DNA from 2 places in the Pseudoalteromonas sp. 0802 genome. Region 2 is predicted to be linked to the other one. Evidence: predicted binding sites of a transcription regulator. Region 2 holds the regulator's gene; the other holds the start of a gene.

Region 1 (15,009 bases), on a different contig from region 2:
GCACCTTCAGCTAAAGCTGAAAGCTGCTGCCCTCCAACGGCACTTGCAATACCTGCAATACCTGAAAGAGTGAAGCCTCCATCAGCTGATAAACTATTTATTGCAGCAGTTCCACCTACACTTTGCATACTAAAGCCAATGGTTTGAACTGCATCCGCACCAATTTGGAAACTAGCAGAATAACTACCATCTAATAAGTTTTGACCACCAAATGTTGTATCTGTAGCTATGCGATTTACTTCATCTGATAATTGACGGATCTCTTCTTGGATTGCTAAGCGGTCTTCATCAGTATTCGAGCCGTTTGCAGCCTGTTGAGATAGTGTTCTAATACGTTGGAATGTTGATGTAATTTCATCCATCGCACCTTCAGCAGTTTGCGCAAGTGAAATACCATCATTAGCATTTCGATTTCCCTGATTAAGACCTAGAATTTGCGATTGTAAACGGTCAGATATTTGTAAACCGGCAGCATCATCAGCTGCACTATTAATACGTAGGCCTGATGATAAACGTTTAAATGAATTATCTAGATCTGTACCTGTTCTATCCAACTGTCTTTGTGCATTTAATGCACTAACATTAGTATTTACATATAAAGCCATAATAAACTCTCTTCTTATCTGTCAAAGTAAAGTCACTTTTAAAAAGTGAATTTGACAAAGTGACCCTTACAGCGGCAAATCTAAGTCGCCTGGGGCAAAATACTGCCACTTTGCTTATTAGTTAATTAACTTGAAGTAAACAGAGCAATTAATAGGCCAACAATTAATTTAGTTTAAAAAAGGAATGAAAAAAGGCTCCATGTAGGAGCCTTAAGAGAGATAAGTTTAAGAGTGGGTTTAATAACACAAATTATGGCATAATCTGTGCTTTATATTTTATGTTCTTACAAATGTTAGAACACTACTGTCAGGATTTTGAGCGCCTCCGCTTTATAATCCTATCTTAGCGCCTTTGTTAATACCCCATTAGACAAAGGCGCTTTTCTTTTAAGTCAAAGTTTTGACTTCACCTTAACTTAAATCCCTCAACTATTAACCTAGTAGGCTTAACGCCGCTTGAGGTCGTTGGTTAGCTTGACTCAAGATTGTTTGGCTAGCTTGTTGTAAGATTTGCATCTTAGTTAAGTTAGCTGTTTCTTGAGCAAAGTCAGTGTCTTTGATACGTGACTTAGCTGCACTTAAGTTTTCAGAGATATTCGATTGGTTACGAATAGTAGATTGGAAACGGTTTTGTACCGCACCAAGCTCAGCACGTTTTTTATCAACTACTGCTATAAGCGCGTCCATACCTGCTAAAGTCACTTGCGCATTTACTTGGCTTGATACACTTATAGCTGTTGCAATATAAGCAGCAGCAAATGTATCTGTTGCTAATGCTGCACCACCAATATCTGATGCACCTTCAGCTAGTCCAGATAAACGGTCGCCAGTTACTGCACTTGCGATACCCGCAATGCCTGAAAGAGTAAAACCACCATTTGCAGACATAGAACCCGTAGCTGAACCGCCTACATTTTGCATACTGAAACCAATTGTTTGTACAGCATCTGCACCCACTTGGAACTCTGCATCGTATGAACCGTCAAGTAGATTTTGACCACCAAAAGTTGTATCTTCAGCAACACGATTCACCTCAGACATCAGTGAACGAATCTCTTCTTGAATCGCTAAGCGGTCTTCATCGGTATTTGAACCATTTGCTGCTTGTTGAGAAAGCGTACGCACACGTTGGAACATTGCTGTTACTTCGTCTAGCGCACCTTCAGCTGTTTGCGCTAAAGAGATACCGTCGTTCGCATTACGGTTACCTTGGTTAAGACCGTTAATTTGCGATGTTAAACGGTCTGAAATTTGTAGACCTGCCGCATCGTCAGCTGCGCTGTTGATACGAAGACCTGATGATAAACGCTTGAATGAAGTATCAAGTGAGTTACCTGAATTCATTAATTGTCTTTGAGCGTTTAATGAACTAACATTTGTATTTACATAAAGTGCCATGATATTTCTCCCGAAGTAAACTTATCATTTACTCTCAAACTTACTCTAATTAAGCGGTAACTGTTATTTGTTACTCTGCTTGGTTAATTAAGTTATCGGTCCGCTCAAAAAATCCTTTAGTGAATTTTTAAACAATTTTTCATTTTTCATTTAACGCACTGTATTTAAAGTAAAAATATTTAACACTTTTAACTAAACATAGCTTCTGGTTGTCAATAAAATCGTTGCTGTGAAGTATTGCTGAAGATCAAAACGCGACAAAGAGTGCGTTAAAACCGCTTTTAAAGTGTGAAGCTTAAGGAAGGTTTTGTAGGTTAAGCTTATTAAATAAGCTTAACCTACAAAAATTATAAGTAATCAAATAATGAGAGGTTAGCCAAACGGCCAAATGTTGCCTGTGCAGCTTGAAGTGATGTTTCCTGTTTGGTGAGTTCAGTAATCGCTTCAGCCATATCAAGCTCAACAAGCTCAGCTTTTGCAGCTTTATTGCTAGTATCTAAGTCACCGTTTGATTGTTCAATTTTCTTGGCTGTATTTAAGCGACCACCCAAACCGGCCTGAACAAGTGAAACCTGATTTTTGGCATTATCGAGTTGTACAATGGCATCAGCTAAAACTTGATCAAACTCTTCTTGAGTTAAATCAGGATTGGTTAGTCCTGCAATCAGATCGTCCAAAGTATTTAACGCATTCTCTTTTTGTGGTGCTTCAAGGTCAACATCAACTTGGCCGTTAGCCACAGGATCAATGGTAACCTTCATCCCCTTATAAATAATTTTGCCGTCTTCAAAGCTGCCACTATCAATCGTTACACCAGCTTGCTGCACAACAAATGTATTAGGTGTGCCTGTGGTAGTAATAAAGCTTAGTGTATTGGCATTTGCGGCTGCGGCAGGATCAGCGTTGTAATTTGCCTGATGGAATTTATCGAAATCAGCTTGCTCAGTAACATAAATTTTTGAGCTTGTAATACCGCCGGACACAGTGCCGTCGTTTGATGCCACATTTAGTCGAGCATTTACTTTTTCGAATGTATCAAAACCATTGTCACTTGATTTGATTTCTACACCTTCAGCCACTTTGATCTTGTGTTGCCCCTGATCGCCGCCATATTCATAGCGACCAGACGTACTATTGTAGCTATAAGATGGGGTATTATCTTGGTAACCCGAAAAGATAAATTTACCGTCTTCGGTCTTTGCATTCATCAAATCAAGTACCGTACTTTGCAATGCTTTAACTTCTTCAGCAATACCTTCACGGTCGATATCACTATAGGCACCGTTACCAGCTTGAATCGATAACGTATAGGCGGACTCAAGTGCGCCTTTAATATTTTGCAGCACACTTTCTTCTGTCGTTAGGCGGCTATTCAGCATAGTAATGTTTTTTGTGAACTGTTCATTACCCTGAATGCGATCTGTATAAAGTAACGCGCGAGCCGTTGCGGAAGGATCGTCAGCAGCAGTTAATACACGCTTTTGGGTATTAACCTGCTCTTGCGCTTTGTTTACATTTTGTTGTGAGTTAAGAATAGAATTAAGGTTATTCTTATACATCATGTTATTTGAAATACGCATAATTACCTCGCCGCACTTAATAAGGTGTCAAAAATAGTACGTGCTGTTGAAAGTACCTGTGCTGATGCAGCATACGATTGCTGGAAGCGCAGTAAGTTTGCCGCTTCTTCATCAAGGTTTACACCTGATAGCGATTCATACCAAGCTTCAGACTGATCAGCCAATGCTGTAAAGGCCGCACCATTGGTTTGGGCTTGACTAGTCACTACACCAATATCAGTGACAATGCCTGAATAGGCTTGATTAAACGTTTTATGATTATCGGCTGTACTACTTGCTTCAACATTTTGACGCACTAGCTCACCATTTTGTAAATCGGCCAATAGCAAACCATTACGGTTATCATCAAATCCACCAGTGTTAAACTCTACTGTGAAGGTGTCACCTGTTGCAGGTGATCCTTCAATATTGAAGTCAAATCCGTAGGTATCATATGGCGCCCCTGCTTGAGCAAGAATATTTTCAGCAGGTGGTGTAATGGTAAAGGTCGATGTACCGTTACCATCTGTAATTTGATACTCGTTAGCATTCGCCGTTTTCACTAACGTGATATCGCCATTCGCCAAACTCGGTGGAGGACCCACGGTAATACCCGTTGAGTTGTCAATATCGGACACTGTGCCAGCAGAAATACTTGCATCACTGGTATTATTGATATCGTTCGCAGTTCGAATAGGTGATGCTAACGCTAAATCTTCAGGACGTTCAGTTGCAAGCTCTAAGCTAGTTGCAGCCTGAGAGTTCAACTTAACCATAAATTGGTCACCAGTATTTGCAGCTCCTGATACGTTGAGTTGTAAACCAAACGCTTCACCACCCGTAATAGTTGATGAGTCAATCACACCGGCAGTCACATTTGCTGTAGATGCGGTGCCAATAGGCTCACCTTTATTATCGATTGCCTGAATCTCAACAGTGGTTGCACTGGTATAAGTAACGATAAAGTCACTTGCTGGCAATTCGCTGCCTTTACCAGGTTCAAGGGTTGCCGTCATTGTTGATGTGCCCGTATTCGCTTGATAACCAAACGCATCTACCGTTGGAATAGCAAAAATATCGCCGCCAATTTCACCATTAGCGTCCATACCTAAGCTATTTTGTTGGTTAAAGGCATCGGCTAATGCTAAACCCATTTGACCAAGCTGGTTTTGCGCTGGCACTAAAATATCGTCACGAAATGCCAGTAAGCCACCAATTTTGCCTTTCAATTTACTCACATCAACTTCAAGCGGCACGGCTTTGCCACCGTTTACATCAAGTTTTAATTCTTTAAAGTTCGGATCAGGATCGCCACTGAATGAGAACAGATTAAATGTGCCACTTTGCATGACAAGTGCTTGACCAGAGCCTAAATACACTTGTTTCTCGCCGTTATTACCATCGAGTGTTTCAATATCAATCAGCTCAGATAAGTCACGAATTGCTTTATCACGTTCATTATATAAACCACTTGATACTGACTCACGATCAGTACCATGAACCGAAGCAATCTTGGTATTTAAATCACTGATATTTTGGATCAGGTTATTTGCTTCATCTGAAAAGATTTCTAGTTGCTCATTTACTACTGCTTTTTGGTCAACCACAATGCTCGATAATCTGTCCATTTGATCAATCAAATTTTGTGCATCCGTCATGACCAGTGAACGAGCTACTGTTGATGACGGTTGGTTTAAGCTTTCTTGTACATTGTTAAAAAACGAATTTACGCTCGTTGATAAGCTGTTTGACTCTTCTGAAAACAAGCTATCTACACGGCTTGCTTCAGTTACAAACTGATCAAAGAACGCTTTATTAGAGGTATCTCTATTTAATTGCTTTTGTGCAAATTCATTTAGTAAGCGATACGTTTCACCACGGCCGACTTGGTTATCGATCATGGTTGTGAACTCAGTACGCTCACGCACATACCCCTCGGTATTAACGTTGGCGATGTTTTTACTGGTGGTTTGTAAAAGCTCAGAGTTAGCTCTTACACCGGCATTTGCTATGTCATATAAGCTAAATGACATGAGGGTCTACTCCTTAACGTACCAATGAAGCAGCGACGCTTTGAAGCTCAACGCGCTTCAATACCTGCTTAATTTTATCGGCATAATTTGGATCTGTTGCATAGCCTGCTTTTTGTAACGAATCTAAAAAGGCTGCAGGTTCTGCGGTATTATTAAGTGCTTCTTGATAACGTGGGTTTTCATTTAAAAAATCCACAAAGTCGTTCACACTGTCTTTAATCGATTGATAAGAGCGAAAACTTGCTTGCTTTTTAACTGGCACACCTTGTTCAAACTCAAGCGTGACTTTGCTTGCTTTATCACCTTGCCAGCTCCTATCCGATTTAATATTGAATAAGTTGTTACTACTTGTGCCATCAGCTTTACTGATGATGTGTTTACCCCAGCCCGTTTCAAGTGCTGCTTGAGCAACCATCACAGCTGGGTTTAAGCCAATTTTCTCAGCCGCATTTTTAGCGTGCTCCCAAACAGAGCTAATGAAAGACTCAGCATCTTCAAAGCGGTTTTCTGTTTGCTCGTTCGCTGATGTATCCTCGACAGCTTGTGGTTTAGCCTTAGCCTCAGTAGTGCTATCAAGGACACCGCTTGCGCGTTTATCACTAGCAAAATCAGCCGTCGTTCTAAGTACAGAACCTGGTGTAAACTCTTTACCGTCTGGCGAGAGTTGCTGAACAATCAAGTCAGCTAGACCCAGCGAACCATTTGATGAAAGCTCAACCGACATTTGTTGGTCATGCATCTCTTCAAAAAATTTAACGCCGCTTGAATTAAATGGGCTGTCTTTATCTTCAAATGCTTCATTTGCTTTACGCATGCTTTTAAGCAGCATCTGAGTGAAGATAGATTCAAATTGTGCCGCCGCTTTTTTCAGCGCCTCTTTTGACGCATCGCTAGAGGCATCACTTTTTAAGGCATTTTGACGTAATGAGTCTAAGTTGCCTAAATCAAAAAAGTTTTGCTTGTCGAGATGATTAGTATCCATCAGCTTTTTGACACAATAGTTAATAATGAAAATTAAAATGCAAAAATTGCGCCAATAAAAAACTTTATAAATGAATGGCTAATAACTGATACAGGAATGGAGTAACTTCAGAGCCAAGATTTTGGCTGATGTTTATACACTGAACGATTAAGGTATAGAAACAAAAAACGCGCTCGAAAGCGCGTTTTAATTTAAATGATAACCAGTTGCCCGTTTATCGCCCCCGCTTCTTTTAAAGCTTCAAGGATTGCCATTAAATCACCCGGCGCAGCCCCAACTTCATTGATTGCACGCACGAGATCATCAAGATTAACACCCGGGTTAAATACAAAAGCACGTGAATCATCTTCGTTCACATCAATAATACTTTGATTGGTAACCGTGGTTTCACCATCACTTAAAGCATTTGGCTGTGACACATTTTGCTGCTCAGCAATGGTGACCGTTAAACCACCATGTGTAATCGCCGCTGGCTGTAGCTTCACGTTTTTGCCAATCACTATTGTGCCTGTGCGAGAGTTCACAATAATTTTTGCTGCTGTGTCTGCTGGCTTAAACTCTAAGTTTTCAAGTGTCGACAAATAAGCAACACGTTGAGATGCATCACGCGGTGCTAATACACGTACTGACGCTGCATCGATTGCCTGGGCGCTGTCAGGACCCACTAAATCATTAATCGTTTGCTCTAAGCGTTTAGCCGTTGTGAAATCAGGACGATTTAAATTAAAGGTAATGTAGTCACCTTGCATAAACGGGCTCTTAATAGCACGCTCTACAATGGCACCGTTTGGAATACGGCCCACTGTGGGTGTGTTAATAATTACACGGCTACCGTCTGCCCCTTCAGCACCTAGACCTCCTACAACTAAGCTGCCTTGTGCAATTGCATAAGTATTGCCATCAACCCCTTTTAGGAAGGTTTGTAATAAGGTACCACCACGTAAACTACCCGCACTACCGATAGACGAAACCGTAATATCAATGGTTTGACCGGGTTTTCTAAATGCCGGTAACTCTGCATGTACAGCCACAGCGGCAACATTTTTAATCTTAGGTTTTAAACTGTCAGGTAAAGTGATACCAAAGCCATTCAGCATGGCTTTAAAGCTTTGTTGAGTAAATCGGCTTTGTTCACCTGTGCCAGGCAAACCGACAACCAAACCATAACCCACTAATTGGTTTGAACGCACGCCCTCAACCATAGATACATCTTTGACTCGCTCAGCCTGGGCAGAAAACTGCAGGCTAATTAAGCAAAGAGCGATGATGTATTTAAACCCATTCATGACTTTATTCCTCTAAAATGGGAAAAGCGAACTACTAAAGAAACGAGACAGCCAACCTGCACTTTGTGTTTCTTGAATTTGCCCTTTACCTGAGTATTGAATTCGCGCATTAGCAATTCGGTTTGATGTGACCGTGTTATCTGCTTGAACATCTTCAGGACGAACTAAGCCTTCAAGGCGAATAAATTCTTCACCGGTATTCAAAGTGAGCCATTTTTCACCGCGAATAACCAAGTTTCCATTAGGTAAAACACGCATCACATTGACAGAAATATCACCAAATAAGCTATTTGATTGATTAGACTTTGAATCACCTTTAAACGATGCCCCTGAACCAATACCAAACTGAATGCTATCACCACCAATATTCACAGGATTGCCACCAAGCCCAATAACAGGGTCTAAACTAGCGTCCGTTTCTTTATCGGTTTCGGTTTTAGCGGCTTTGGTGGCTTGCGTTGATTCTTGCAATTTAACCGTGATGATATCACCAGCACGCAGTGCCTTTTTATCTGAGTACAAGTCATCTGCTGAATAACTATCAAACAACGAACCCGTTGGTACCATTGGCTCTGTTGTTGGCTCCGGATACATAGGCGCATAGTAAGGGTCATCCTGAACCACATGATGATTTTGCGTTGTCATACAACCACCCAGCATTAATGCTGCCGATGTGACTAAGATAATATTACGCATGCTGCCTCCTACCCATTAAAGCTGTTGATTGATGTAACTAAGCATTTCATCAACCGCTGAAATCACTTTTGAATTCATTTCATAAATTCGTTGTGTTTCGATCAAGTTAACAAGCTCTTCAGTTACATTCACATTAGACGTTTCTAGAGAACCTTGAACCACCGTACCTAAACCATCGATACCTGGGTTACCTTGCACAGGCGCACCACTCACAGCGGTTTCGGTGTATAAGTTTTGTCCCATAGGCTCAAGACCCGATGGATTAATAAAATCACTAATCGTTAGCTGACCAATGACCACGTTGTCTGCTTGCCCTGAAATACGCACTGACACTTCACCATCTTGTGAAACAGTGATTGATTGCGCATCGTCTGGAACATTCATTTCCGGCTGTAAAGGAAAACCTGCGCCCGACGTTACAATGCGGCCATCTTCGTCAGTCGTGAATTGACCGTTACGCGAATAGGCAATGTTGCCATCTGGCAATTGCACTTCAAAAAAACCTGGTCCTGAAATCATCCAGTCCAATGAATTTTCAGTGGTAAGCATGTTACCTTGTGAAAAGTTCTTTTGGTTAGCTACCACTTTGGCACCGGCACCAAGCATTAAACCCGATGGCATTTCAGTGTCTTGAGATGAACGACCACCTGGTTGATTGATGTTTTGATATAGTAAATCTTCAAATACGGCGCGGCTTTTTTTATAGCCTACCGTGCTGGCATTCGCGAGATTATTTGAGATCACCGAAATATCGGTTTGCTGGGCGTCAAGCCCGGTTTTACTGATCCATAATGCAGGATTCATAACTCTACCCTCTCAGTCATCTTAAACAATGCGTAACAGCTGATCTTGACGCTCGTCGAGCTCTTCGGCTGTTTTCATTAATTTAACTTGTAATTCAAATTGGCGTTGATTGCTGATCATGTCGACCATTTCATGCACTGGGTTTACGTTCGACATTTCAAGCGTACCCGACAGTACTTTTACGTTTGGTGAAATATCACAAAAACCACAAAGGTCATTGACCAACATGTCTTCTTTTGGTCGAAATAAACCGTCATTACCTTTTTCAAGCTGAGTGTTATCAGCCTCAATCACTTTTAAGCGATCAACCACTTCCAAAAAGTTTGCTGGCGCTCCTTGTGGGCGAACCTGAATAGCACCGTCTTCACTAAACTCAACTTTCTCGATAGGTAATGGCAAAATGATTGGACCACCTTCGCCAATTACTTGACGGCCATGGCTAGTGATCAACGCGCCATCTGGAGTAATGTTTAATGTGCCAGTTTTGGTGTACGCCTCATTGCCTGATGCATCTTGTACACTCAACCAACCACGGTCACTCATCGCGATATCAAGCTCGCGGCCAGTTTCAACAAAACCACCCGATTCCATATTAGATCCAGGGCGTTCTTGCATTGCAAACACCCTAGATGGCAGACCTTCACCGAAGGCTTGCATAGAGCGAGCTTGTGCAAAATCAGCTTTAAAGCCAGTAGTGTTAGCATTAGCAAGGTTGTTGGCCTTGAGTTCAAGACCTCGCAAACTTTGCTTAGCACCCGACATGGCAATGTAGACCATTTTGTCCATAACATTGACTCACTAAAAATACGATAACTAAGAAATGCAATAAAAGTGCCAAAGTAAAATTGACGCTAAAATAGGAAAGAAAAATAGGCTGCTAGAATGAAAAAAGGCTGCCAATAGAGGGAGCAGCCTTCGTGTCGGATTAAGCTTAGAGCCGTTAAAATTAACGGATCTGTAGGATGTTTTGCTGTAGTGTTGAGTTAACCTCAAGCGCACGTGAATTTGCTTGGAAGTTACGCTGCGCACTAATCAAGTCAACAAGTTCGTTAGTTAGGTTTACGTTTGATTGTTCAAGCGCAGATGAGTTAATTGAACCCAAGGTACCTGAACCTGGTTCGCCAGCAATAGGCTCACCTGACGTTAAACTCTTCTTCCAAGAAGTATCACCCACTTGTTGTAAACCCTGTGAGTTCGAAAAGCGTACCATGGCAACTTGACCTAAGAATGAAGTGTCACCATTACTGTATGAAGCAACAATTTTACCGTCAGAACCGATATCGATACCTGATAGACGACCTACAGTCGCACCATCTTGTTCCAGTGCTTTTACTTCAAAGTTACTAGCATATTGAGTAGGTACTTTATTCGCTGTTGCCGCTTCATCACGCCAGTTCATCGTTACATCATCAGGGAAACTAGCACCATTAGATAGTAAGTCAGATAAACCTGTCGCAGCGCCTGCGCCATTTGGTAAAGTTAATGGGTTAAATGATGCATCAGTATTAGCAACACCATCCGTGTTAAGTGGTAAACCACTTGAATCAAATTGGAATGTAGTTAGTGGTGTATAAGGCGTTGTTGTTTGCTCTACACCACTTGCATCAAATGGTTTTTCATCCAGTGTGGCGTATACTTGCCACTCATTGTCATTACCTGTCACAGCTGCATCAGTTTTAACGAAGAAGAACTGTAAAATATGTGGCTCACCTAATGAATCATACACAGTTGTTGATGTTGAACTATTATATGTAGCACTTGATTCAGGATCAAACGGTGTCACTGTTGGCGCAGAGGCACGTGAATCAAGGTTAAATGATGAATAAACATTCGTGGTTGCACGCGGTGAACCTGATGCATCAGGAATTTGTAACGCCGAAGATGTACTTAAGCTAACAGAAGTGGTATCACCAGTTGCTTCATCAACAGGGAAACCTTGTAAGTAGTTACCGCTTGCATCAACAATAAAGTTATCCTGATTTAATTTAAACGCACCTGCACGAGTATATGTGAAGTCTTGCGCACCTAGGTCATTCGCCATTGCGAAATAACCTTCACCAGTGATCGCTAAGTCAAGAGAGTTATTTGTGAAAGATAACGAACCTTGGTGGAATTGCTGTGCCACCATTGTCGTTCTTACACCGTCACCATTTTTTGTTTTACCAGAACTAAATACTGATGATGCGTATACATCAGCGAACTCTGCACGAGACTCTTTAAAGCCCGTAGTATTAACGTTAGCAATATTATTTGCTGTAACGTCTAAATCTTTTTGCGCGGCTGCTAAGCCTGTTAATGCTATATTGAAGCTCATAACTCACCTCTAACCTATCTCTTAGCCTAAGCTAACCCAAACTTTTTTTACTTATGCGATTTCAGCTATATCAGTTAGCCTAACCGCACCCTCTTTTGTATTTACGATAATGCCGCTTGCGCCATTAATATTGACACTTTCAATATTCTTAAAGGTCGCCATTGGCATACTGCTGTAGTCTCCATTTACAAAGCCTTCAGCACTGATGTCATATTCACCTTCAGGTAGCACATTGCCATCATTGTCTTTACCATCCCATTCAAAACGAAGTGCACCCGCTGACTGAGAACCTAATTCAATGGTACGCACTAACTGGCCTGATGAATCCGTTATTCTTAGCGTTAAAGATTCAACAGCGGTTTCTGCAACCACCGACCCTTTAGCTAGATTTTCGCCATCAAAATCAATGGTGTCAGACTCAAGTAACGCTTGCTTACCAACGAGCGTTGAAGCCTGTAACGCAGAGTTAGATGTCATTGATGCAGTCAGTGATTCAAACTTCTCATTTAAGTTTGAAATACCCTCAGCCATAGTGAAATTCGTCATCTGCGCAATCATTTGATCGTTGTCAGCAGGCTTGCTTGGGTCTTGAAACGACAACTGTTGTGTTAAAAGTGAGAAGAAGTCTTCTTGCGTTAAAGTATCATCTTTCTCTTCTGTTTTATTTTGATTGTCTTGCCAACGTAAATTATCTAAATACGTTGATGACGCACTGCTGATGTCGTTACTCATAACTTATCCTCGGTTACCGCTGCCCAAGCAACAGTGTTTTACTTAACATTTGCTTAGCTGCATCAGCAACTTGCACATTTGTTTGGTAAGAGCGAGAGGCTGAAATCATATTTGCCATTTCTTCTACAACATTAACGTTAGGTTTGTAGATATAACCATTTTCATCCGCACTTGGGTGGTTCGGGTTATATTCAATTTGTAGAGGTTTATCGCTCTCTACAACACCTAATACTTTAACGCCAACAGAAGAGCCCTGAGGATTGCTTTGTGATGATGACGCTTTAGTCAACTCTGCAGCAAAAACAGGATGGCGCGCTCGGTATGTCTGATCTTGGCTAGAACTAATCGTATTCGCATTCGAGATATTACTGGCAGTAGTATTTAAGCGAACATTTTGCGCGCTCATACCGGTTGCTGAAATATCAAAAACATTATACAAACTCATGATTAAGCTCCTTGACTACCGAGGGCTTTTTTAAGGCCTTTAATTTTACTACTCATAAATTGCAGGCTTGCCTGATACTCTAATGAGTTCTGTACATACAAGTTTCGTTCCACTTGTATATCAACTGAGTTACCATCACCTGTATCTGCTTGATTTGGCGTACGAAACATTTCTGCACTGCCAACAAAACGACTGCCCCCGGCAATATGTTTAGCATCGGTTCTTACCATGCTATTGCCGCCTTGTTGGTTGCTTTTTGCCGCTTTTAATGCCGAAGCAAAATCGATATCTTTCGCTTTGTAGCCCGGCGTATCAGCATTAGCGATATTTGTCGCTAATAACTCAGCGCGTTGTGAACGGATCAACATCGCATGAGGATGAACACCAAATGCTTTATCAAAACTGATAGCCATAACCATCTCCAAAAAATTGACTCTGCAGTGGTTAATGCAAAAGCTAAGCCAAGAATAAAGAAGTGATTTTATTTATATAAGAGACTGAAAAATAGATAAATTTAGCAACCTAAGGACTAGGTTGCTAAGGAGAGTTTACTTTTTCTGATAGATGATACCCGGGTTACAACGAACCATATCAAAGCTATCACTTAAGCCCGCCATTGATTCTGACGCACCTAAAAACAGGTAACCTTTCGGGTTTAAAGCTTGAGCAAATTGCGAAATGATTTTAGCTTTTACTTCTGGTGAAAAGTAAATCAACACATTACGGCAAAATATGATGTCAAACTTGCCCATTAGGGCATATGAATCGAGTAAGTTTAAATGTCTAAAGCTGACCATTTTACGTATAGGGTCAACTACCTGAGCCATTCCATTACCGCTGTCCTTGAAGAACTTTTGACGACGCTCCATCGACAAGCCACGAGCAAGGGCTAGTGAGTCATACTCAGCATTCTTGCACATATCAAGCATGGTATTAGAGATATCAGTGCCAATAATTTGCGCCCCCATCTTTAATACGCCTGGATTTTTAGATTGGAACTCGGCAACAGACATGGCAATTGAGTACGGCTCTTGTCCTGATGAACTTGCCGCTGACCATATTTTTAGTGGCCTACGCACATCTTTAAGCTCAGGAAATAGTTTTGTTTTCAATAACTCAAACGGATATTGATCACGAAACCAAAGCGTTTCATTGGTTGTCATCGCATCAACGACAGCGGCACGAAGCTGCCTCTCATGAGGGCTTAGTGTTTTACTTACCAACTGTGATAAAGACTCAACATTAAAACGCGCCATAAGCGGCGCAAGGCGGCTTTTAACTAAATAAAGTTTATTATCGCCAAGCACAATGCCACATTGTTGCTCTAAAAAAGAGCGGAATTGATCGTATTCGCTTTGTTGTAAATGCTTATTTTCCAAAGTAATACCACCTATAAATAATTAATCACAATGAACCCACTTCTTCACAGCTGTCGCTAATTCATCTGGGTTAAATTTTGCAATAAAATCATCAGCACCCACTTTTTCGATCATTGCTTGGTTAAACACCCCACTTAAAGAGGTATGCAAGATCACATGCAAAGGTGATAATTTTGGATCAGCCTTAATTTCAGCGGTTAAGGTATAACCGTCCATTTCTGGCATTTCTACATCAGATATTAATAGACCAACACGTTCAGTAATATCATTTTGACAATCGAGCTGAGCAATCTCTCTTAAACGTAAAAGCGCTTCTTTTCCGTTTTTAGCTAGTTCAGTTTGTACACCTAGAGGTTCAAGCGCACGCTTAACTTGGTTTCGAGCTACTGCAGAGTCATCAGCAATAAAGACAATACGCTCACCTAAGTCACGCTGAATCTCACCTTCACCAACTACTTCAGCGCTTACTTCAGTGTTAACTGGGCAAATTTCGTTTAATATCTTTTCTACATCGAGAATTTCAACTAATTCGTTTTCAATCTCAGTGACCGCAGTTAGGTAAGAATAACGTCCGGCTCCCGAAGGCGGCGGCATTATTTTTTCCCAGTTCATATTCACGATTCGTTCAACGCCACCAACTAAAAACCCTTGCACTGAACGGTTGTACTCAGCAATGATGATAAAACTGTCTTTGATATTTTCAATTGCAGGGCCACCTACAGCCATCGATAAATCAATAACAGAGATAGTTTGACCACGGATATGCGCAACACCGC
Region 2 (15,009 bases):
CCATTAGGCCTTGCGCCAACTGCAAGTACCACAGCGACCTTGGTTATGGGTGATGCAATGGCGGTTGCGTTACTTGAAACCCGTGGTTTCACAGCCGATGATTTTGCGCTTTCGCACCCGGGTGGCAGCTTAGGTAAACGTTTATTACTTACATTAGATGATGTGATGCACGCAGGCGACGCCACGCCAATCGTGAGCGAAACCCAAAGCATTAAAGACGCACTAATCGAAATGTCAGCCAAGGGCCTTGGTATGACCGCGGTGATTGGTGAAGATGAAAAGTTAGCCGGATTATTCACTGATGGTGACTTACGCCGTATTTTAGAACAGCGCATCGATATCCATAATACGGCAATTAGCCAAGTAATGACCCGTTCATGTACAACTGCTCGCCCTGATATGCTTGCAGCTGAAGCTTTAAATATTATGGAACGTAAACGTATCAATGGTTTAATTGTGGTAGATCAAAGTAATACGCCAATTGGTGCCCTTAATATGCAAGACCTATTAAAAGCAGGAGTTCTTTAAGCAATGACATTCGCCGAGCTATACCAGCCTCTTAGCCCTGATGTGAGTCAGCGCGCACAAAAAGTAAAATTGCTAATCTGTGATATAGATGGCGTTTTTTCTGATGGCCGAATTTACTTAGGTAATGATGGCGAAGAGCTTAAAGCATTTAATACTAAAGATGGCTTTGGTATTAAAGCGCTCATTAATAGTGGCTTTGAAGTGGCAGTGATTACTGGCCGCCATTCACAAATAGTTCAGCAGCGAATGACTAGCCTAACAGTTCAGCACATTTATCAGGGACAAGAAGATAAGCTGATTGCTTATCAAGAGTTAAAAGATAAACTGGGGCTGACTGATGAACAAATTGCCTATATTGGTGATGATGGTCCAGACTTACCAGTAATGGAAAAAGTAGGGTTTGCCATTGCTGTAAACGACGCACACCCACTGATTAAAAAGCTGGCTCATTACACCACATTATTACCAGGTGGCTTTGGAGCTGTGCGTGAATTAACTGATTTACTGATGTTAGAAAACGGTAAGCCGTTAACTAGCGATGGAACCAGCGCATGAATATAGCCCGTATTTTACTGAGTATTGTTTTTGTTTGTTGCATGGTGTGGTTATGGTACCCGTACTTTAACCAATCAACAGACACAATAACTAGTGAAGACGAGATCATCGCAACACCTGATTACACCGCAGTGGCGTTAAAGCAAACAGCGTATGACGAGCAAGGCAAAATTAGTCATAAAGTGGCTGCTGCTAAAATGGAGTTGTATCAACAATTAGGGTTTACCTTTTTTGAGCAACCTATTTTTACTATTTATGGCGACCAGCAGGTTTGGCAAGTAAAAGCCAAAGAAGCCACATTGTACGAAAACGATCAGCTGATTTTTGAAGGGGATGTAGTTGCTAAAAACTTAACCCACAACGGCATGATTGAAGATATAAAAGCAGAAAACATTAATGTCGACATTGATAAAATGACCATGTTTTCTAAGCAACCTGTGACACTAACAGGACCGAATTTAAAGATTACCGGGAAAGGCTTAAAAGCCGATTTAAAAACCGAAATTGTTGAGTTAACTAACCATACACGAACCATATACTATGACCAATAAACTGAAGAAATTACTCCTGATCCCAAGCTTATTGATTGCCTTTTCGGGCGCAGCTGCCGAGCAAACTGGCGCTCAAATTAGCATTAGCTCAGATCGCCAAGTAGGTAAACTAAAAGATGGCGTTGGCATATTTGAAGGTAACGTAGAGATCGTGCATGGTAATCGTCGTATTACCGCAGAGCGCCTTGAAGCACACGGCGGTGATACCGAAGGTACAGTAGAGTTGATTATTGCCACAGGTAAGCCTGCTTACTTCGAAGAAAAGCAAGCTGATGGCACCGTAATGAGCGCTAGCGCAGAAGAAGTTCGTTATGATGTTGCAAAACGCTTCTTAACCTTAAATGGTGAAGCTGAAGTTACTCAAGCAGGTCAAAAAGTAACAGCAAAAAGCATTACCTATGATATGGCACAGCAGCTGATCAGTGCTGAAAAAGACGAAAACTCAACAGATCGTGTACACACTATTTTAGTGCCTGTTGAAAATAAAAAAGATAATAAAGGCCAACCATGAGCACATTAAAAGCAGAGCTTTTAGCTAAAAGCTACAAAGGCCGCCAAGTGGTTAAAAATGTCGGTCTTGAAGTTGAAGCTGGCAGTATTGTTGGCTTGCTTGGTCCAAATGGCGCAGGTAAAACAACGACCTTCTATATGATTGTAGGCCTAGTACCTAGCGACAAAGGTAAAATCAGTATTGATGATAACGATATCACCCTTTTACCAATGCATAGCCGTGCGCGTTTAGGTATTGGCTATCTGCCACAAGAATCGTCAATTTTTCGAAAGTTGACGGTTTACCAAAACTTGATGGCCATTTTAGAAACTCGTAAAGATCTAAATAAAACCACCCGCGAAGAAACACTCAATAGCTTACTCGATGAGTTTAGTATTCAACACATTCGTGACAGCCAAGGTATGGCGCTGTCAGGTGGTGAGCGACGCCGTGTAGAAATTGCTCGCGCATTAGCCGCTAATCCTAAATTTATCCTTTTAGATGAGCCTTTTGCTGGTGTTGATCCAATTTCAGTGTTAGATATAAAGAAAATTATTGAGCACCTAAAAAATCGTGGTATCGGTGTACTAATTACTGACCATAATGTTCGAGAAACCCTTGATGTTTGTGAAAAAGCCTACATTGTTTCTCATGGGGAGCTAATTGCATCAGGCACACCTGAGCACGTATTAGCAGACCAAACTGTACGCGATGTATATCTAGGCGAGCAATTCAGGCTGTAACCATTACGCCAGCGACTAGAGCATCTGCTAGACTTATAACAATGACAATAAATCGATAACTGTGTTTATACAGTTATCGATAACTTAAAAAGGATTGTTAGGGATACATGAGGCAATCATTACAGCTGCGCATGGGCCAGCAACTTACAATGACTCCACAACTGCAACAAGCGATTCGTTTGTTGCAGCTCAGTACATTGGATCTCCAGCAAGAAATTCAAGAAGCGCTTGATAGTAATCCCCTGCTTGAAGTGGAAGAAGCGGATTACAATGAAGAAAGCACCGGCAAGAATGAGCAAAAAGCGGAGCCTGACGATGTGCAAGTCAGCGCGTCTGCCGAAGAAGCACCTAGCGAGTACGAGCAAGAAAGTAGTGATGCTCTCAATAAAGACACCGTAAGCGATGACTTAGCAATGGACGTCACGTGGGATGAGTACATGAGTGCCGCCCCTTCAACATCGTCAGGGCCAATGCCTGAAGATGAATCTATCTACCAGGGAGCATCAACCGAAACCCTTCATGAATACCTAATGTGGCAATTACAGCTCACGCCATTTAGCCCTACTGATGAAGCGATTGCTGTGGCAATTGTAGAAGCTATCGATGACTCAGGTATTTTAACGGTAAGCTGTGAAGATATAGTCGAAAGCTTTAATCAAAATAACGATGAAGAAGAAATCGAACTTGATGAAGTCGAAGCGGTCTTAAAAAGAATTCAGTTATTTGATCCTGTGGGTATTGGTGCGCGCAGTTTACAAGAATGTCTGTGCATTCAGTTACGCCAATTCGATGCTAATACGCCATATTTAGCTGAAACTAAAATGGTTTTATCTGAGCATATCGAATTATTAGCGAGTCGCGACTATCGAACTTTGATGAAAAAGACTAAGCTTAAAGAAAACGAGCTTAAAGAAGTGATGACACTAATCCACAGCTTAAATCCTAAGCCTGCGGATAGCATAGTGCGCGAAGAGTCTGAGTACGTTATACCTGATGTATCAGTAAAAAAAGTAAAAGGTCGCTGGGTAGTCGAGTTAAACCCAGACTGTATGCCAAAGATTAGAGTGAACAGCCAATATGCGGCGATGTCTCGCTCTGTAAAATCAAGTAGCGACAGCCAATTTATTCGCTCTCACTTACAAGAAGCTAAGTGGTTTATTAAAAGCTTAGAAAGCCGTAACGATACGCTATTAAAAGTGACCAACTGTATCGTTCAACAACAACAAGCTTTCTTTGAGCATGGCCCTGAAGCAATGAAGCCGATGGTGCTAAATGATGTTGCTGAAATGGTCGAAATGCATGAATCGACGATTTCACGGGTAACAACGCAAAAATATATGCATACCCCACGGGGTATTTTTGAGTTGAAATATTTCTTCTCAAGCCATGTCAGCACCGAAAATGGTGGTGAGTGTTCTTCTACAGCAATACGCGCTTTAATCAAGAAGTTAGTCGCTGCAGAAAACTCAGCTAAACCATTGAGTGATAGCAAAATTGCAGATATATTGGCTGAGCAAGGAATTAAAGTAGCTAGACGTACAATTGCAAAATATCGTGAGTCTCTAGCAATACCTCCGTCTAATCAGCGTAAGAGTCTGATTTAGACGTTTTACATAGAAGGAAAAATGCTTATGCAACTAAATTTAACTGGTCGTCATGTAGAAATCACAGATTCATTAAGAGACTATGTAAACACCAAGTTTGCAAAACTAGAAAGGCATTTTGACCATATTAATAATGTTCATGTCATTCTAGATGTAGAAAAATTAAGCCAAAAAGCAGAAGCAACTTTACATGTAAACGGAGGCGAATTGTTCGCTTCTACAGAACATCAAGATATGTACGCAGCCATTGACTCACTGATCGATAAACTTGATCGCCAAGTCATTAAACACAAAGAGAAATTAGCTCGACATTAAATTATGAAACTAAGTTCACTTACTAACCAGGACTGCAGCAAAGCTGCGGTCCTTTTTAATAGCAAAAAAAGAATTCTTGAATATATCAGCGAACTGGCCCACCAGCAGCTTCCTCATTTATCGCAACAAGATATCCTAGATGCTTTACTCAACCGAGAAAAACTAGGTAGCACCGGCATTGGCCGAGGTATTGCTATTCCACATGGCCGAATGAGCGGCGCAGATGAGCCTCATGCATTTGTGATAGTGAGTGAATCCCCTATTAATTTTGATGCAATTGATAATCGTCCAGTTGATATTTTTGTGGCACTCATCGTACCAGATGGTGACTGTCAGCTTCACCTAAAGACCTTATCAACAATTGCTGATAGACTTAAAGATAAAGAATTTTGTAAACAGCTGCGTAGTGCTACTACCGATCAGCAACTGTTTCAGGTCATATCAGCAGAGGCATAAATGGAATTAATAATTATCAGCGGTCGCTCAGGCTCAGGTAAATCGGTCGCTTTACGAGTACTTGAAGACTTGGGCTATTATTGCGTTGATAATATTCCGGTTAATTTACTGCCTTCGCTCGTACGTAGTGTGTCTGATAACTACGATAAAATAGCGGTCAGCATCGACGTGCGTAACTTACCGAAAGAGCAGCAAGAATTTAATGATATTCTTGAGTACCTGCCAGGTTTCGCAAACCCAACACTATTCTATTTAGACAGTGATGACCAAACTCTGATCAAGCGCTTTTCAGAAACACGCCGCTTGCATCCACTATCTATTGATTCTTTGCCGCTTGATCTGGCCATTAAACAAGAAAAAATCCTGCTTGATGTGTTGATCACTCGCGCTGACTTTATGATTGATACCACTGATCTGAGTGTTCATCAGTTAGCAGAATCAATTCGCGAAAAGATTTTAGGTAAAAAAGATAAAAAGCTGATTATTACTTTTATGTCGTTTGGCTTTAAGCATGGTATTCCAAAAGAAGCTGACTACGTTTTTGATGCACGCTTTTTACCTAACCCACACTGGGAACCTGATTTAAAGCCACTAACAGGCCTTGATCAACCAGTAAAAGATTACCTAGCTAGCCACAGCATAGTGCAAAAGTTCACGTGGCAAATACAAACCTTTGTGCAAACTTGGTTGCCACATTTAGAGCGTAATAACCGCAGTTACCTGACCATTGCTATTGGTTGTACCGGCGGCCAGCATCGCTCTGTTTACTTAGCGCAAACAATTGGTGAGAGCTTTGCCAAAAGCCATGCTAATGTAAAAATTCGCCACCGCGAACAAGACATTTAATTAGGCACCAACAATGCACGCTGAAGATACCTTTTTAATTCAAAACAAACTTGGCTTACATGCTCGTGCTGCTACTGTTTTAGCGCAATTAGCGCTGCAATTTGATGCCAAAATTACGCTTTATCAAGATGATAAAGAAGCTGAAGGCGACAGCGTGTTAGCATTAATGCTACTTGAAAGTAGTCAGGGTAAAGAAGTTCGCGTTGTGTGCGAAGGCCCTGACGCCGATGCTGCATTAACGGCAATCGGCGAATTAATTGCACAACGCTTCCACGAGCAAGAATAGCATTTGCTAAGACTTCAGGGTTTACGGTAAACTTAATTCGGATATTTAAAATTCCCTTTAAATATCCTACTTTTATATCGCTCGCTTTTCTAAATTACAAAACTCTTAATAAATTTATCGCAGTGCGACGATATCTCTGCAAATACACTACAAAGCAACTATGCTGTATTTGCTTAGCCTATTTAAACTTTTTTCAGTTGTAAGGACGCCAATGCCAGAAGCCTTTGAACAAGATTACCCACTACAACAACTCAAACAAGTGACCAAGTCACTCAATAGTGGTCAATTTGTTCAAGTGCGCGGTATGTTAGCCAAAACGGCACCTTGTGATACAGCCCTTTTACTTGAATCTTCTCCCCATAAAATTCGTCGTATGCTTTGGCAGCTGGTTGATCCAGATGTCCGTGGTGATGTTCTAGAAGAACTCTCTGAAGATGTACGTCTTGGCATTATTGCCCAGATGGAGCCTGAGCACATTGCTGCTGCCACTGAAGATATGGACGACGATGACTTAGGTGAGGTTTTACGTAGTCTTCCTGATACCGTATATCAAGACGTTGTCAGTGCCATGGACTCGCAAGATAGAGAGAGAGCTACTCAAGCACTTTCTTATCAAGAGCGCTCAGCCGGTGCCTTGATGAACAGCGATACGGTCACCATTCGTCCTGACGTTACCCTAGATGTTGTACTGCGCTATTTGCGCTTACGAGGTGAGCTACCAGAAGGTACCGATGACTTATATGTAGTTGATAAGCATAACTGCTTCTTAGGTGCGCTTTCATTAACTACATTGCTGACCAGCCCATCAGATAAAATTGTTCGTGATTTAATGGATGAAGACTGTGAGTCAATCCTAATCTCTATGGATGAAAGTGATGTGGCGCAACTATTCGAACGTCACAACTGGATTTCAGCGCCTGTTGTGGATGATAACGCTCACTTGCTTGGTCGTATTACCATCGATGATATCGTTGACGTAATCCGTGAAGATGCAGAGCACAGCATGCTTAGCCTCGCTGGTCTTGACGACGAAGAAGATACCTTTGCGCCAGTGCTAAAAAGTTCACAGCGTCGCTCTATTTGGCTTGGGGTTAACTTATTAACCGCACTTTTAGCAGCCATTGTGGCAAGCTTTTTCGAAAACACCTTAGCAATCTTGCCTATTTTAGCGGTACTCAATGGTATCGTCCCTTCAATGGGGGGTGTTGCGGGTAGCCAAACCCTAACTCTGGTTATTCGTGGTATAGCGGTTGGTCATATCAACCAAACCAACCAACGCTTCTTATTACTTAAGGAGTTAGCGATTGGCGCACTGAATGGCATTATTTGGTCGATATTAATTGCTGGTGTGGTTGCCCTATGGCAGTGGGACTTTAAACTCGGTGCAGTGCTGGCCTTTGCAATGTTTATGAATCTTGTTGCCGCTGGTATTGCGGGTGCGAGCATTCCATTAATTCTTAAGAAAATGAAAATTGACCCAGCCCTTGCAGGGAGCGTAGTGCTGACAACCGTCACTGATATTGTTGGTATCTTTGCCTTTTTAGGCACCGCGACTTGGTTATTGATCTAATATAAAAACGGCCCTTAAAGGGCCGTATTTATATCTATTTACTTTGCGCGCTGCTTATTTTTACCCACTCTAGGTTTGGTATTGGCCTTTTTAAATTGGCTAAACCCGGTGTGACGCGTCAGTGCCGCACGGCCTTTTCCACCTTTACCCTGCGCCGCTTTTTCATTACGGCCTTCTTCAGGTACCAAGCAGTTTGGCCCTTTACCGATTAGATTCGCTTTCCCCATTTTTCTTAGAGCTTCGCGGATCATCGGCCAGCCAGCTGGATCGTGGTAGCGTAAAATCGCTTTATGTAAGCGACGCTGACGCGCACCTTTTGGTACTGGCACTTGTTCAGTATTGTTTTTAATATTGCGCAACGAGTTCATCTCTGTGTGATAAATCGTGGTTGCATTAGCCATCGGCGATGGATAAAAGTTTTGTACTTGATCAAGTTTAAAGTCATGAGCCTTTAGCCACAGCGCCATGTTCACCATGTCTTCGTCTTTTGTTCCTGGGTGAGCAGAAATAAAATACGGGATCAAATACTGCTTTTTACCCGCTTCTTTTGAGTATTTATCAAATAGCTCTTTAAACTTATCGTAAGCACCCATGCCCGGCTTCATCATCTTAGATAATGGTCCATCTTCAGTATGCTCAGGGGCAATTTTTAAGTACCCGCCTACGTGATGGGTAACCAACTCTTTAACGTAGCGTGGATCTTCAACGGCTAAGTCATAGCGTACGCCAGACGCGATCAAAATTTTCTTCACACCTTTTACATCACGGGCTTTTTTATAAAGCTCAATGGTTGGAGTGTGATCCGTGTCCATATGCTTACAGATATCAGGATAAACACATGATAAACGACGACACGTGCTCTCTGCCTTTTTGCTCTTACAGCGTAACTTATACATATTCGCTGTCGGTCCGCCTAAGTCAGAGATAACGCCTGTAAATCCCGGCACCTTGTCACGAATTTGCTCAATTTCATCAATAATTGATTGCTCAGAACGGCTTTGAATAATGCGTCCTTCGTGTTCTGTAATCGAACAGAAAGAACAACCACCAAAGCAACCACGCATGATGTTCACCGAGGTTTTAATCATTTCATAGGCTGGGATTTTTTCATCACCGTAACTTGGGTGCGGAATGCGCTGATAAGGCAAACCAAATACGCCATCCATTTCTTCGGTTTCAAGTGGAAATGCTGGCGGGTTAACCCAAATAGAACGGTCGCCATGGCGTTGAAATAACGCACGTGCACAACCTGGGTTGGTTTCTTGGTGCAAAATACGCGAGGCATGAGCATAAAGCGGTTTATTCACGCTTACTTGCTCATACGCTGGAAGCTTAACGTAGGTCTTTTCCCAAGGCTTAGGGCGCGCAGGCTGAATAGTGATTGGCTTAGCCGCCTCAGCACTTAAATCGATTCCCGCTTGTTTAAATTCAGACTTACTACAACCCACATCATCTGCACCGTACGGGTTTGGAATTGGATCAATCTTACCAATTTTATCAATTGCAGTTGAGTCACTACCACGCCAACCCGGTAATGGTTCTTTACGAATAACCGCAGTACCACGAATATCTTGGATTGTCTCAACCGACTCACCCGCAGCAATACGGTGGGCAACTTCAACAAGTGGGCGCTCAGCATTACCGTAAATTAGAATGTCAGCTTTGGCATCAAACAATACGCTGCGGCGTACTTTTTCTTGCCAATAATCATAATGAGCAATACGGCGTAAGCTCGCCTCAATTCCACCAATAATCAGCGGCACATCTTTATAAGCTTCACGACAGCGTTGGCTATATACAACCACCGCACGGTCTGGACGTTTACCACCTATATTACCCGGTGTGTAAGCATCATCATGACGCATACGCTTTTCAGCAGTATAACGGTTGATCATCGAGTCCATATTACCCGCTGTAACACCAAAGAATAAGTTAGGCTTGCCTAACGCCATAAAGGCATCTTTTGAATTCCAATCAGGCTGCGCAATAATACCCACACGAAATCCCTGTGATTCAAGCATACGACCAATCACAGCCATACCGAAACTTGGGTGGTCAACATACGCATCACCACTAACAATGATCACGTCACAGCTATCCCAACCTAACGCGTCCATTTCTGCACGAGTGGTTGGTAAAAATGGCGCCGTGCCATAGCATTCAGCCCAATACTTAGGGTAAGAAAACAGGCCTCGCTCGGCTTTTAATGCGCTCATAAAGTGTACTCTGCTAACAAAAGGGGCGAATTATACCTCAGTCTTATAGATTATTATAGAAAACAAAACGCCCTACATATTGAAGGGCGCTGTTTAATTAGTATGCTTTTGTCCAAACTAGCTATTGCTTAGCTTGCAGGTAGGTAATTAACTCTTTTTCTGGCATAGGCTTAGCGTACATAAAGCCTTGCACTTCATCACAGCCAAGCTGAGCTAAATAATCTGCTTGCGCTTGGGTTTCGACTCCTTCAGCAATGGTTTTTAAACCTAACCTTGCACCAAGAGAAATAATTAATGCGGCAATCGCCTGACAATCTTGACCTGGTAAGTCTTTAATAAAATCACGATCAATTTTGAGTCTGTCTAATGGCAGTTTTTGCAAGTAACTTAATGATGAGAAGCCGGTACCAAAGTCATCAATCGCAATCTCGATACCAAACTCTTTGAGCTCTTTTAAAGTTGTGATCACATTCGTAAGCTCATCCATAACCACGCTTTCGGTTACTTCAAGTTCAATATACTGCGGCTTTACATCGTACTAAATTAAAGTGTCTTTAACCTGCTGCGCATAGCCTTTAACTTTAAATTGTGGCACAGACACGTTTACTGCAATGCTAATTGCAAAACCCATCGCTTCTAGGCGTTTTTGCTGCATACATGCTTGCTCTAGCACCCATTGACCAATTTCAACAATTAAACCAGCATCTTCGGCCATAGGAACGAAAATCGCCGGAGAAATATACTGACCATTTCCTGAAGGCCAACGCAGCAGCGCTTCACAACCTATAATTTCGAGGGTATTTAAATCAAGTTGCGGTTGAAACCACACTTCTAATTTACGTTGCTCAAAATCTTGGCGAAGCTGCCTGATGATCCCCAAACGCCATGCCATCTGCTCTTCCATATCTGGGGTATACGTCACCACCATTTCAGAAGATTGTTTTTTAGCTTGGTTTAACGCAATGTAACCGAGTTTTAAGGTCTCGATCCCGGCTTGCTGGAAATCACCTTGGTAACATAAACCGATTTTAAAATTGATTGGTAAAATGTGTTCACCAGCATTGAACGGCAAACTTAAATGCTCACGAAGTAACTCAACGTCACATTCAGCAACTGGTAACAGTAAGCCAAATACATCTGCACCAATGCGCGAGAGCAGCTCAGCATTTGGGTATTCTTGTTGCAGCCTATCAACAATGGCATTAAGTAATAAGTTACCTATTTCTTGGCCTAAGCCATTGTTAATATCTGAGAATTGCGCAACATCAATTAGTAAAAATACAAAGTCGCTTTTACCCGGCTGATAGTAACGCTCGACTTTGTTCATAAAGTCATTACGATTTGATAAGCCAGTTAAAATATCTTTATATGCAGCATCACGCAAACGGTTGAACAACCTGACATTATCAAGACCAACACTCACATTAGTTAAAAAGATTTCTGCAAATTGTAGTTGCGTAGGACTTGGCGTGTGCTCTGTTTCTATGTAAATCGCTGCTTGCCGATTTTTGCTTTTTAATAAATAGGTACTGTCTACATCAGTATGCTGATGATCGCCTTGCGATAGGCAATTATTCACTTGCATGATGATACGACCATCATCAAGCTGCTCAATACCCTGGCCAATAAACTCATTATATTCAGCACAACCACCTAAAACATAAACCTGATTGTCATCTTCAATAGAACCACACAGTAAACCTTGCGGTTCGCAATCTAAAATAATTGAGAGCTGCTTAATCACTGCCATTGAAAAGGCTTTGATATCAGTAAAACCAAGAATAGCCTTAGATGCATACAAAATATTATTTAACGCGCGGCTTTGAAATTCGAGCTGACATACTTGCTCATAAGAGCGAATAGCAGTAACCAGGGCGGTGATAAGTTTACTACGTGTAAGTTCTGTTTTTGTTTTGTAGTCGTTGATATCGTATTCGCGGATCACTTTTTCTTCAGGTGCATAGCCTGGTTGTCCGGTACGTAAAATAATGCGCACATTGTGATTATTGAGGCACTCTCTAACCTGCTTTACAACTTGCAAGCCAGCATCATCTGACTCCATAACCACATCAAGGAGTATTACCGAAATCGAATGGTCATTTTTAAGTAATTCGAGCGCTTCTGCACCTGAGTAGGCATGGTGGAATCGCAGCCCTTTATCCCAAAACTCAACGCCTGAGAGGGCAAGCTTAGTAACTGAATGTATTTCTGGATCATCATCGACAATTAATACGTCCCAAAAATCAGAGACAGTTTCATCCACTAACTGTTCGTCATCTTGGTCACTAAACAAAAAGTCGTTACTCTCTGATGCCATTAATAATTCCTTAGAGTGATCCCCGTAATACTGTAACTATGGCGCCACTCCATTTTACAGCGATGCTCAAAATTCTATCACTTATTTAACTATGATACATTAGTGATAGCTTATATAGTATCAAACAGATTATAGTCTATGTTACGTATAATGTTATGAAAGTTATAAAACAATTGCCTGAGGTGAGATTATTAAAATACTCATTTTTACCCTAAAAGCGATTTTTATCAGCATTCTGATCTCACTTGTGATTGGGCTCATGCTTTCACCGCAATATACCGTTCACAAATCAATTAAAGTGAATGCGAGCAGTGCTGAGGTTGCGAGCCTTGTTGGCGACTTTAATCAATGGCCCAAATGGCAACCATGGCAGGCTGTCGACCCGAGTATCGAATTTACCATTGCAGAACCTAGCCAAGGAGTAGGTGCACATCAATTTTGGCAAAGTCGCTTTGGCGAAGGTGAAATGACCATCACCCAACTCGACAACAGCCAGCTTTCATTTAATATCTTATTTAATAAAGAACACATTGCCCAAGGCACAATTCGCTATTTACCTGAAGGCGATAACATTAACATTGAGTGTTCATTAAAAGGTGAGGTCAACACCCCTATTATTGGTGGCTACCTTGCTTTACTAAGCCAGTATATTCTCAATAACACAGTAAAACTGGCGCTCAATAACATCAAAACTCATGCGCAGTTAGCAACAACAGGCAAGGACAGTGTGACCGATGACAGTGAAAGCAGCTCAGGCAAGAGTTAATCTTGCTAATATCATAGAAAACCAGCTTGGCTACCCGATTCATAAGGCATCATCGGCTAGGATCAACCATACTGGTGATGACAGCTACTCAGCACAAGGTCAACAGCAGTTAGCTTATCAAATTAAAGCGCAAGCAAGCCTTTTAGAGCGCGCCCAAACTCGCCAAGAAATTCAATTCATTAAGCGCCAAGAAAATATCGAAACCATTATGGCGATGGCTATGGCGTTTTGCCCCGATGTCACGGGCCAACAACAACCAGATTTTGATTGGATAGAGCGCTTTATTAGTTTATGTGAAGACACAGCTAATTCTTCAATGCAAAAGCTATGGGCAAAAATACTCGCAGGTGAGACCGTGTCACCGGGCACCTTTTCGATTAAAAGCTTACAAACACTTAAACACATGACACAGCGCGAAGCAGATGCCCTTCAGCGCTGTACATCACTGTGTGGCTTCAATGAAAAAGATAACAGCCACTTAATTTTACTTGGCTTTTACAAGAAGCCTTCGCTGTTTGATTTACTTAGAAAAGGTAACAAGGTGTCATTTAATTTAGGGAAAACCCCTGTTAGCTTTCCTGACATTCTTACCCTGATGGATATTAACTTGCTGTATCGAAAAGAAATCGAATCAGCTGTTTTAAAAGCTGGCCAAGAACTGGTGCTGAGCTTTATGAATCAACGCTTGGTTTTAAAAGCAAAAAGTAATGACTTAGTACTCAGTTATTATAAATTTACACAAACGGGCGACGAGTTAAGAAAGCTAATCGCATCGCCAATAAATAAGGCTTATAAGCAGATACTTTCAACATCATTAGAAGATGAATTTGAAGTTAGCTGGCAAGCTTTAAAATAAAGCTGCCAGCTAAATATAAACCGAAAAACTCGATTAGAAGTGGATTTGAATACCCGCAAATGGGCCTGATGCATCTAAATCTGTGTAGATATCATCAATATCATCAAGCTCTAAAGTCATTGAGCGGTAACCCGCTTTAATGTCCATATCAATTGCTAAGTTATCAAGTAAAGCGTATGCAACACCCGCTTGGTAGTCTTGAATTTTGCTATCGTCGATAGCCAGTAAGCTACCTTCAAAGAATACGCTTAAACCTGTTAACGGCAAGCCAACTTCAGCACGACCATACACTAAAGGTACGAAACCAGAAAAATCAACGCGCTCAGTTGTACTTGGGCCACCTTCTTGCGAAGTACCCGTTACCGTAATTTCACCGTCAAATTGTTTAGCGTTTACACCTAAATCAATTGAAACCAAATCATTATCAAAGATTTCGTAATATAGGATGTAGTCAACATGTGATAAATCACTCACTGTGCCTACTTGTGTGCCTACAACGTAATCAGAACCACCAAAACTAAATGTTTCATCAAGTGTTGTATCACCATTTAACTCAAGTTCAGTGTATTTTAGTTTAATGTTTGGTACTAACGGCACTGGGTGCTCAAGTGCTGCGTAGTAGCTCGTAAACGTTTCATCATCAAATTTAAAGCTTTGTAGATTTCCGTCTTGAGCAAAACTACCGCTGTTATCTGATTGCCAGCCATCAACACCTAGGTATAAACCTAATAATGTATCAGCTTGCGCTGTTGGAGCTAAACAGGCCATTGAAAGGGCAGCTGCTAAACAGTACTTTTTCATCATTTTATCCTTGCGCTAAAAGTTCGCTAAGTTCAATTAGAGCCGCATTGGCTCGAGAAATATAATTCGCCATGACCAATGAGTGGTTAGCTACAAAGCCAAAGCCACT

What was found. The regulator sigma-54, encoded in region 2, starts transcription at its own class of promoters, with help from an activator protein. The targets are predictions, from matches to a motif close to GTTGGCACGNNNNTNGNNT.
Region 1: a site for sigma-54 is predicted at 10,184-10,202, ahead of HUS61_RS08415 (flagellar basal body rod protein FlgF). Genes of this name have one in related genera too.

The regions. Positions count from the first base shown of each region.
Region 1 is NZ_JABVXE010000003.1:155,994-171,002, reverse strand. Features, by position in the region: gene HUS61_RS08455 (flagellin) at 1-605, opposite strand, end outside; gene HUS61_RS08450 (flagellin) at 1,038-2,003, opposite strand; gene flgL (flagellar hook-associated protein FlgL) at 2,351-3,583, opposite strand; gene flgK (flagellar hook-associated protein FlgK) at 3,586-5,595, opposite strand; gene flgJ (flagellar assembly peptidoglycan hydrolase FlgJ) at 5,609-6,577, opposite strand; gene HUS61_RS08430 (flagellar basal body P-ring protein FlgI) at 6,769-7,863, opposite strand; gene flgH (flagellar basal body L-ring protein FlgH) at 7,876-8,559, opposite strand; gene flgG (flagellar basal-body rod protein FlgG) at 8,575-9,363, opposite strand; gene HUS61_RS08415 (flagellar basal body rod protein FlgF) at 9,385-10,149, opposite strand; gene flgE (flagellar hook protein FlgE) at 10,310-11,677, opposite strand; gene HUS61_RS08405 (flagellar hook assembly protein FlgD) at 11,729-12,409, opposite strand; gene flgC (flagellar basal body rod protein FlgC) at 12,423-12,854, opposite strand; gene flgB (flagellar basal body rod protein FlgB) at 12,857-13,267, opposite strand; gene HUS61_RS08390 (protein-glutamate O-methyltransferase CheR) at 13,403-14,233, opposite strand; gene HUS61_RS08385 (chemotaxis protein) at 14,255-15,009, opposite strand, start outside.
Region 2 is NZ_JABVXE010000025.1:7,005-22,013, reverse strand. Features, by position in the region: gene HUS61_RS19510 (KpsF/GutQ family sugar-phosphate isomerase) at 1-528, shown strand, start outside; gene kdsC (3-deoxy-manno-octulosonate-8-phosphatase KdsC) at 532-1,083, shown strand; gene lptC (LPS export ABC transporter periplasmic protein LptC) at 1,080-1,634, shown strand; gene lptA (lipopolysaccharide transport periplasmic protein LptA) at 1,624-2,145, shown strand; gene lptB (LPS export ABC transporter ATP-binding protein) at 2,142-2,867, shown strand; gene HUS61_RS19485 (RNA polymerase factor sigma-54) at 2,975-4,471, shown strand; gene hpf (ribosome hibernation promoting factor) at 4,499-4,786, shown strand; gene ptsN (PTS IIA-like nitrogen regulatory protein PtsN) at 4,790-5,242, shown strand; gene rapZ (RNase adapter RapZ) at 5,243-6,088, shown strand; gene HUS61_RS19465 (HPr family phosphocarrier protein) at 6,102-6,374, shown strand; gene mgtE (magnesium transporter) at 6,586-7,944, shown strand; gene HUS61_RS19455 (YgiQ family radical SAM protein) at 7,983-10,160, opposite strand; partial or broken gene HUS61_RS19450 (EAL domain-containing protein) at 10,282-12,477, opposite strand; gene HUS61_RS19445 (SRPBCC family protein) at 12,737-13,243, shown strand; gene HUS61_RS19440 (TIGR03899 family protein) at 13,212-14,099, shown strand; gene HUS61_RS19435 (TIGR04219 family outer membrane beta-barrel protein) at 14,133-14,900, opposite strand; gene HUS61_RS19430 (DUF2333 family protein) at 14,905-15,009, opposite strand, start outside.